Regions from separate parts of the Bifidobacterium sp. LH_450 genome, predicted to be linked through region 2. Evidence: riboswitches for the same ligand, from Rfam matches in the RefSeq annotation. Region 2 holds a riboswitch; each other region holds the start of a gene.
The links. Region 2 has a riboswitch for thiamine pyrophosphate ahead of tenA (thiaminase II). Riboswitches for the same ligand answer to the same signal wherever they lie in the genome.
Positions count from the first base shown of each region.

Region 1: linked by a shared signal. The riboswitch ahead of thiM (hydroxyethylthiazole kinase) and the one ahead of tenA (thiaminase II) in region 2 are both predicted to bind thiamine pyrophosphate.
Region 3: linked by a shared signal. The riboswitch ahead of AC1AXT_RS01330 (ABC transporter permease) and the one ahead of tenA (thiaminase II) in region 2 are both predicted to bind thiamine pyrophosphate.

Region 1 is NZ_JBKEUU010000001.1:538,476-541,744, forward strand. It holds gene AC1AXT_RS02325 (glycine--tRNA ligase) at 19-1,494, opposite strand; TPP riboswitch at 1,570-1,670, shown strand; gene thiM (hydroxyethylthiazole kinase) at 1,662-2,555, shown strand; partial or broken gene AC1AXT_RS02335 (thiamine phosphate synthase) at 2,694-3,269, shown strand, end outside.
Region 2 is NZ_JBKEUU010000002.1:258,892-262,160, forward strand. It holds gene AC1AXT_RS03635 (hypothetical protein) at 105-260, shown strand; gene AC1AXT_RS03640 (metallopeptidase family protein) at 270-641, shown strand; gene AC1AXT_RS03645 (YccF domain-containing protein) at 662-1,021, opposite strand; TPP riboswitch at 1,116-1,245, shown strand; gene tenA (thiaminase II) at 1,237-1,980, shown strand; gene AC1AXT_RS03655 (YhbY family RNA-binding protein) at 2,051-2,359, opposite strand; gene AC1AXT_RS03660 (aldo/keto reductase) at 2,646-3,269, opposite strand, start outside.
Region 3 is NZ_JBKEUU010000001.1:282,277-285,545, reverse strand. It holds gene AC1AXT_RS01335 (ABC transporter substrate-binding protein) at 1-757, opposite strand, end outside; gene AC1AXT_RS01330 (ABC transporter permease) at 866-1,699, opposite strand; TPP riboswitch at 1,687-1,834, opposite strand; gene eno (phosphopyruvate hydratase) at 2,006-3,269, shown strand, end outside.

The sequences.
Region 1 (3,269 bases), on a different contig from region 2:
AAGCCCCATGGCGGCCGATCAGTACAGGCCGCCCGCTTCGGCGATCTTCACCGAATCGGCCCATGCCTCGCCGCCCAGCTCGACCGGCTTTTGCGGCACGCGCACGCGCTTGTCCTCGATGCGGGCGCGCACGTAGTCGGCGACCTTGTCGAGCGCGACGCGCTCCTGAGCCATCGTGTCGCGTTCGCGGATCGTGACGGCCTGGTCGTCGATGGTGTCGAAGTCGACGGTGATGGCCAGCGGGGTGCCGATTTCGTCCTGGCGGCGGTAGCGGCGGCCGATGGCGCCGGCCTCGTCGTAGTCCACCATCCAGTCGTTCAGGCGCAGGTCGGCGGCCAGGTTCTGGGCGATCGTCGCCAGTTCCGGCTTCTTGCTCAGCGGCAGCACGGCGGCCTTGTACGGGGCCAGGCGCGGGTCGAGACGCAGGACGGTGCGCTTGTCGACGCCGCCCTTCGTGTTCGGGGCCTCGTCGACGTCGTACGCGTCCACGAGGAAGGCCATGAGGGAGCGGGAAAGGCCCGCAGCCGGCTCGATGACGTACGGCACGTACTTCTCGCCGGTGGCCTGGTTGAAGTAGCTCAGGTCCTCGCCGGAGTGCTTGGCGTGCGCGGACAGGTCGAAGTCGGTGCGGTTGGCGACGCCTTCGAGCTCGCCCCAGTCGGAGCCCTGGAAGCCGAACTTGTACTCGATGTCGACGGTGCGCTTCGAGTAGTGCGCGAGCTTCTCCTTCGGATGCTCGTAGTGGCGCAGGTTCTCCGGCTTGATGCCCAGGTCGAGGTACCACTGCGTGCGCGCGTCGATCCAGTACTGGTGCCATGCCTCGTCCTGGCCGGGCTCGACGAAGAACTCCATCTCCATCTGCTCGAACTCGCGGGTACGGAAGATGAAGTTGCCCGGCGTGATCTCGTTGCGGAAGCTCTTGCCGGTGTTGGCGATGCCGAACGGCGGCTTCATGCGCGCCGACGTCATGACGTTCTTGAAGTCGACGAAGATGCCCTGCGCGGTTTCCGGACGCAGGTAGTGCAGCGAGTTCTCGTCCTCGACGGGCCCGAGGTTCGTGCGCAGCATCATGTTGAAGTCGCGCGGCTCCGTCCAGTTGCCGCGGTTGCCGCAGTTGGGGCACACGATGTCCTTGAGGCCGTTCTCCGGCAGCTTGTCGCCGTGCTTCTCGGCGTACGACTCGACGAGCTTGTCCTCGCGGTTGCGCTTGTGGCAGCTGAGGCATTCGACGAGCGGGTCGTTGAACACCGACACGTGGCCCGAGGCGACCCACACGGCGGACGGCAGGATGATCGACGTGTCGACGCCGACGACGTCGGCGCGGGTGACGACCATCGAACGCCACCATTCACGCTTGATGTTGTCCTTCAGCGCCACGCCGAGCGGACCGTAGTCCCAGGCGGAACGCGTTCCGCCGTAGATCTCGCCGGCGGGGAACACGAACCCGCGACGCTTGGCGAGGGAGACCACTTCATCGAGTTTGGATACAGCCACAATGCACCTTCTGGTTTGAACGGTTTGGGGTTTTAGACAAAATAACCTTACCGTCCGCTGCATACACTACATTGAACGCGTATGCAGGGGTGCCCCGCCGGGGCTGAGAGGGCTGCAAGCCCGACCCTTCGAACCTGTTGGCTAGAACCAGTGTAGGGAGCACGACCATGGCCCAGAATGCCGAATATTCCTTTACCACCGTCCCTTCTGCCGATCCGCTGCGCGGCGCGGTGCGCCAGGCCGCGACCGACGTGCGCGCCACGACGCCGCTGGCGCAGAGCTTCACCAATTTCGTGACGATCAATCTCGTTGCCAACGCCCAGCTGGCGGCGGGCGGCACGGCGGCCATGAGCTTCCTGCCGTCCGACATCATCGACACGGCGGCCGTATGCGGCGCGACGTACGTCAATGTCGGCACGCTGCTGCCCAGCTATCGCGAGGCGCTGGGCGAAATCTGCCGCGATTTCGCCGACAACGGGCGCAAGTGGGTGCTTGACCCGGTGGCCGCCGGCATCGGCGCCGACCGCACGGCGATCCTGAAGGCGATGAAGGCGACGCCGCCGACGATCGTGCGCGGCAACGCTTCCGAAATCATCACGCTGGCGAACATGTGGGAACTCGACGTGCCGGAACGCTCTTCGCAGCTCGCCGGGGTCGAGGCCGCCGACGACGTCGACGACGCGGCGCAGGCCGCCGTCGCGCTGGCGCGGTTCCTGCGCGACGGCTCGCCGGACGGGGCCGCGGCGGTCGCCGTTTCCGGGGCGGCCGACCTGGTCACCGACGGCGAGCGGACGCTGCGGCTGGCCGGCGGCAGCGAAATGATGACCAAGATCACCGGCGCCGGCTGCTCGCTCGGCGGCGTCGTGGCGACCTACCTGTGCGTCGCCGACCCGCTGGTCGCCGCGCTGGGCGCGTCGATGCTGTACAACGTGGCGTCCGAAGAGGCGGCAAAGGAGGCGACCGGCCCGGGCTCGTTCCAGACGGCGTTCCTCGACCGGCTGTGGAATACCTCGCCGGAACAGATCGCCGCCGCCCCGCTGGCCGACGAATGCGTGCGGTGAGGGGCGGCAACGCCGGAAAGCCGGGGAATTTTCGCAAGGCAGCGGATTCGCAGGATAAGGGATTTCGCGAGGCAAGGAATCTTGGATAGCGAACGCAAGGAAGGGACGGAGGAGACCGTGGACATTCCATTCGATTCAATGCGCCAGTCGTTCGATCTGGGGTGCTATTTCGTCGTCGGGCCGCAGGACTGCGCCGGCCGCGACGTCGCGCAGGTCGTCAGCGCGGCGCTGGCCGGGGGCGCGACGTTCATCCAGCTGCGCGTCAAGCCGGGGGACGCCGGCGACATCGTCGCGATGGCGCGCCGCATCGCCGACGTCATCGCGGCGCACGGCCTAGCGCAGCGGGTGGCGTTCGTCATCGACGACCGCGTCGACGCAGCGTGGCAGGCGCGGCGCGAAGGCATCAAGGTCGACGGCGTGCACATCGGGCAGAGCGACCTCGACCCGGTGGCCGCGCGGCGGCTGCTCGGGCCGGCGGCGATCGTCGGCCTGTCGGCCAAGACGCTGGAGCAGGTCAAGGCTGCCAATGCGCTGCCGGAAGGCACCATCGACTATCTGGGCGCCGGGCCGGTGCATCTGACGGCCACGAAGCCGGACTGCAGGCTGCCGGGCGACAGCGGCGACGGCACGCTGGACGCGGCGGCGATCGACGCGCTGTGCGCGGCGAGCCGCTACCCGGTGACGGTCGGCGGCGGCGTCAAGGCCGCCGACATC
Region 2 (3,269 bases):
AAGGCGTAGGGAGAGCGAAGGCGGTTGGGGAACCGCTGAGCTGGAAGGGCCGAGGAAAGCGCTGCGTTGGGATGACGCAGCCACGGCATGGCAGGGGGATCCACATGTTGAGCGTTGCAGTCGTAGTCATAGTATTCGCGTTCGCGGGACTGTTCGTCTTCACGGCGGACCGGGCGTCGTGGGCGCCCGAGAAGGACGCCGAGAAGGTGCCGGTGCCGGCTGAAGGCGATTCCGCGGAATCTCGGCTAGGGAACCGGTAGGGTAGTCGTATGAAGATGAGCGAACAGGAGTTCGAACGCACCGTGACGGAAGCGGTGGCGGCGCTGCCGGACAAGTTCAAGAAGGCGCTGAGCAACATCGCGATCACCGTGGCCGACGAACCGACCCGGCAGGAGCTGAGCAGCGTCGGATGCACGCAGGGCGGCGAATTGCTGGGGCTGTACCAGGGCATTCCGATTACGCAGCGCACGACGTCGTATGCCGGAGTGCTGCCGGACAAGATCACGATCTACAAGGGGCCGCACGAACGCGTCTGCCATACCCACGCCGAAATGGTCAAGCAGATCCAGAAGACGGTGCTGCACGAACTCGGCCACTACTTCGGGTTCGACGACGCGTACCTGCACAGCCACGGATACTGAGCCGCCCTGTATTGCCGCCTTTATTCAATCGTGGCGCCGAAAGGCCACAGCGCCAGCTTCGCCATCTTGAACGACTGCAGGCCGAACGGGATGCCGACGATCGTGACGCAGTTGACCACGCCGGCGGCGACGTAGCCGATCGCCATCCACAGGCCGGCCAGGACGACCCAGACGATGTTGAGGATCAGCGAGCCGACCCCGCCGCCGTACTGCACGGACTTGCCGAACGGCGTGAGCGTGAGGCCGGCCATTTTGAATGCCTGCACGCCCAGCGGAATGCCGACGATCGTGATGCACAGCACTACGCCGATGACCGCCCATCCGAACGCCAGCTCCAGGCCGCCGAACACCAGCCAGATGATGTTTGCCAGAAGTCTCATGCCATCCAAGTGTAGGGGATTGGGGCGTGCGCGGCGTGGAGGCGGCGTGGAGATTGCCGGAAGGAATCGTCGCCGCGTTCTGGTTGGATGAAACGGACAGACACAGGGGAACCAGGCCGGCGACGTCGCAGGACGCTGCCGGAGCGGTTGAGAAAGGCCTGGCGGCCTGACCCTTCGAACCTGAAATGGCCAATACCAGCGTAGGGAGTGCTCCGATGACGCATGCTTTGATGACGTACGATGAATCCAAGCCGACGATGCCTGGCAATCTGCCGCCGTTTGCGGCGACGCTGCGGCAGGCGGCGGATACGGTGTGGGAGGAAGGCTACCGGCAGCCGTTCCTGCGCGAACTGGGCGCCGGCACGCTGGAACGCGACCGGTTCGCGTTCTACATGACGCAGGATTCCCTCTACCTCAACGACTACGCGAAGGTCCACGCGCTGGCGCTCGCCAAGACGGACGATCCACAGATCATGCAGTTCATGGCGAAGGTGCAGAACGACGTGTTCCACGTCGAGACGTCGCTGCACCGCTCGTTCCTCGCGTCCTTCGGCATCACGCCGGAAACGCTGGCCCAGTCGCGCCAGTCGGCGTTCGCGCGGGCGTACACCTCCAACATGCTCGCCATCGCCTACGGCGGCGACATCCTCGACGTGATGGTGGCGGTGCTGCCGTGCGCATGGGTGTATGCCGACTACGGCCAGCGGCTTGCCGAAGAGTTCGCCGGCACGCTGGAAACCAACCCGTACCGGCCATGGATCGACATGTACAGCACCGGTTCGTTCTGGTCCGGCGCGCAGTGGCTGATCGACCATATCGAGCCGATGGCGCAGGAAGCCGGCGAAGACAAGCGGCGGGAACTGACCGACCTCTTCGTCGACGGCGTGGAGAACGAATACATGTTCTGGGACAGCGCCTACCGCAGGCAGATGTCCTGGAAGCCCGGCTGGGAGCGGTAGGGCGCGGCGCTCCCAGCCGGCCGGGGCGCCCCTGGGAAACCGTCAGCTGTCCCACGGGAAGCGGACAGGACTAGTCGCGCACGAGGGCGATATGCTCGATGTCGGTGCGGCGGGAGCGGCGGAACAGCACGAAGCGGTTGCCGATGACCTGCACCACTTCGGCGCCCAGCGCCTCGGCGAGGCCCTGCGCCGCATCCTTGGCGTCCAGGCCCGATCCGTCGAGCACGGCGCACTTGATGAGCTCGCGCTTCTCGATCGTTTCGTCGGCCTGCGCGATGGCCGTGTCGCTCAGGTCGTTCTTGCCGATCTGGACGAGCGGGTTGAGGTGGTTGGCCAGCGTACGCAGCTGCTTGATCTGCTTCTTCGAAAGCGATGCCATGGGTTGCCTTTCCTGTGGTTCGTACATCTTGTTCCTGAAAATCTTGTTTCTCTCGCCGGGGATTGCGCAAACGGCGCCCGCGGAGCGTTGCCCGGCAAAGCCGGTTGCCATCGTACCGGCGGCGCCGGAACAAGGCAACCGGCGGCAAAGGAAAACGCCCGCGGCGCATACGTTCTGCGCACGGCGGGCGTTTCGTTCGATTCAAAGGCCTTCGCGACGGACGATGAAAGGGGTGGGGAATGAGTCCGGCACGCAGGCGCAAAGGACCGAAGCGTTACAGGGAAGGCTAGAAGTCGATGTGGCTCGGGTCGGCGCCATTGCGCACGCCGGTGCCGATGGCATCGATGGCCTTCATATCCTCGGGGGAAAGCTCGAAGTCGAACACGTCGAAGTTCTGCTCGATGCGCGCGGCGTGGCGCGAGCGCGGCAGCGGGATGACGTCGCGCTGGATCTGCCAGCGCAGCGCGGCTTGCGCCGGCGACTTGCCGTACTTCGTGCCGATCTCGATCAGCACCGGGTTGTCGAGCACCTTCGCGGCGCTGTCCTGGCCGCCCAGCGGCTGGTACGCCTCGACGACGACGCCCTTGGACTGGCAGAACCTCACCAGGTCGGTGTTCTGGAACTGCGGCGACGACTCGAACTGGTCGACGGCCGGGACGACGCCGCCCATCGACAGGACCGCCTCCATGTTCTCGCGCTCGAAGTTGCTCACGCCGATGGCGCGTACCAGGCCGTCCTCGTACAGCGACTGCATGTCTTCCCAGGCACGCTGCCAGCCTTCGACCGGCCAGTGGATGAGGTAGAGGTCGACGTAGTCCATCTTCAGGTCGTCGAGGCTCTTGCGCAGCGCGTCCTTGACGCGGCCCTTGCGGATGTCGGTGTTCCACGCCTTCGTGGTGATGAACAGCTC
Region 3 (3,269 bases), on a different contig from region 2:
GCGATTCGTACATCTTGACGACCACTTCGGGGTGCTCGTCGGCGAATGCCTTCGAGACGATGTGGATGCTCACGTTCTTCGAACCGTACTGGTCGCCGGTCACCAGCAGCCTGGAGCCTTCGGTGGCGATGCCGGCCGCGAGGTTCTGGTCGTAGGAGGCGAGCGCGTCGATCTGGCCGGACTGGAAGGCTGCCGAGAAATCGTTCTGGCTCAGCTCGACTTCCTCGACGTCGTCGGCGCTCATGCCGGCCGCTTCCAGCGCGGCGTGCACGATATAGTCGCCGGTAGCGCCCTTCTTGTCGATGCCGATGCGCTTGCCCTTCAGATCGGCCACGGATTCGATGCCGGTGCCCGGTGCCGCCACGATGCCCTGCGAATCGCCGGTATAGTATTCGATCGCGTAGGCTACCCACGGCACTTCCTCGGCCGCCAGCTTGATGAAGTGGCCGGTGCCGGTGCTGGTCGTATCCGCGTTGCCGGACAGCACGGCCTGCTGCGCTTCGGAGGGCACGTTGAACGGCCCGGAGAATTCGGCGGCATACGGCGCCATCGTATCCTTGACGAAATCCTCGTCCTTGAGCGTGGTCAGGTAGTTGGCCGTCGACAGGTAGGCTACGCGTATCGTGGCCTGTTCTCCGGAGCCGTCCGCGTTGGCTGCGCCGCATCCGGCGCTTGCCGCGATGGCGAGGCAGGCGGCGGCCGCCGCGACGGCCTTGGCAGCCGCGCGCTGCAGCCCTGTGGTTCTGGCAATGGTCATGGTTGTTCCTTGCGTTCGATGGGTCATTGGATTGATGGGGGTTGGATTGATTGGGGATGCTTGCGCCGGCCCCGATGGCGTCCTGACGCCGGCGCGGCCTATGGCGCGCTAGCGGCGCCAGGGCATCGCCGCCTTGGACAGCAGGTTGACCAGCGCTTCCGAAAGGAGCCCAAGCACGGCGTAGACCGCGATGCACAGCACCATCTGGTCGGTGCGGGAGAATTGCTGGGCCCGCGAGAGGATGTAGCCCAGTCCCGTAGAGGCATTGACGGTTTCGCAGCTGGCCAGCGCGATCCACGCCACGACCGTTGCGAAGCGCAGGCCGGTCATCAGCCCGGGCAGCGCCCCCGGCAGGAGCACCTTGCGCAGCGTCTGCATGCGGGTCAGGCCGTAGGCGCGCGCCAGCTCCATCAGCTTCGGGTCGATGCCGCGGATGGCGTCGCGCAGGTTGACGTAGATCAGGCCGAATGCGCCGATGGCGATCAGCGTGACCTTCATCGTCTCGCCGATGCCGAGCAGGATGATCAGCAGCGGCGTCAGCGCCGGGAAGGGAATGGAGCGCAGCATATGCACCGGCTTGTCGGCGATGGCGTATCCCAGCGACGACGAGCAGGTCAGCGCGGCCAGGGCGATGGCGGCCACCAGCCCGGCGCCCAGGCCGAGCCCTACGCGCGCAAGGCTGGTGGCGAGCGAGGGCAGCAGGATGCCTTCGGCCTGGAGGTCGGCGCCGGCGGCCACGACCTGCGCGGGGGAGGGCAGGAACGAGCCGCCATTGCGGGTGGCCCACGCCCACAGCGCGATAAGCAGCGCAATCGAGCACCATGGCAGCGCGGCGTGCGCAGCCACGCTCCATCGGCGTCTGGCGGATGGCGCCCGCTGCGCAGGCGCGTCGGAATCGCCGGAATGCGCAGTGCTGCGCGCCGGCAATGAAACGTCGGACATGACATTCCCTTCGATAGTGCTGGCTATATCAGGTTCGACGGGTATGATCTCAGCCTTCCGGCCCCGCTTCGGCGCCCAGTCGACGGATGCGCGAGCGTTTTTAAGGGGAAATCGAAGGCACCCCGTGCCACAAGCAGCCACAGTAGGGCATGGGGGCGTCAGGCAACGGTGCGCATTCCGCAATGCGGAAAGGCCGCCGAGGCATTTGTGAGCGCGCACGGCAACGGCCGCCTGCAGGTGCGTCATCGTCCAATAAGCGCACTACGCTTGGCCTTGTCATCACAACCTACACATAAAGGAGCAGTTGTGGCAGCAATTGAAAGCGTGTATGCACGCCAGATTCTTGATTCCCGCGGCAACCCGACCGTCGAGGTCGTTCTCGACTGCGAAGACGGCGCCCGTGGCCTGGGCCTCGTGCCGTCCGGTGCTTCGACCGGCGAGGCGGAAGCCTGGGAGCGTCGCGATGGCGACAAGTCCGTCTACCTCGGCAAGGGCGTCCTGAACGCCGTCAAGGCCGTCAACGAAGAGATCGCGCCGAAGATCATTGGCATGGACGCCACTGACCAGCGCGCCCTCGACGACCTGATGATCGAGCTCGACGGCACCCCGAACAAGGACCGTCTGGGCGCGAACGCCATCCTCGGCGTCTCGCTGGCCGCGCTCTATGCCGCCGCCCAGTCCGCCGAGCTGCCGCTGTACCGCTACATCGGCGGCACCAACGGCCACATCCTGCCGGTTCCGAACATGAACATCATGAACGGCGGCGCCCACGCCGACTTCGCCACCGATATCCAGGAGTACATGATCTCCCCGTACGGCTTCGACACCTACTCCGAGGCCCTGCAGGCCGGCGTCGAGGTCTACCACACGCTGAAGAACGTCCTGAAGAAGGAAGGCCTGGCCACCGGGCTGGGCGACGAGGGCGGCTTCGCGCCGAAGATGAAGACCAACGAGGACTCGCTCAAGTACATCATGGACGCCATCTCCGCCGCCGGCTACGAGCCGGGCAAGCAGATCGGCATCGCCCTTGACGTCGCTTCCTCCGAGTTCTACAACAAGGAGACCGGCAAGTACCGCTTCGACGGCGAAGACCGCGACGCCGAATACATGCTCGACTTCTACGAGAAGCTCGTCGACGAGTTCCCGATCGTCTCCATCGAGGATCCGTTCCAGGAAGAAGGCTGGGAAGACTGGGCCAAGATCACCAAGGCCCTCGGCGACCGCCTGCAGTTCGTCGGCGACGACCTGTTCGTCACCAACCCGGTGCGCCTGAAGAAGGGCATCGACATGGGCGCCGGCAACTCGCTGCTCGTCAAGCTCAACCAGATCGGCACCGTTTCCGAAACGCTCGACGCCATCGAGCTGGCCACGAAGAACGGCTTCACCTCCATGGTGTCCCACCGTTCCGGCGAAACCCCGGACACGACGATCTCCGACCTCGCCGTCGCCAAGAACACCGGCCAGATCAAGACCGGCGCCCCGGCCCGCGGCGAGCGCATCGCCAAGTACAACCGCCTGCTCGAGATCGAGGAAGAGCTTGGCTCGACCGCCGAGTACGCCGGCTACAACG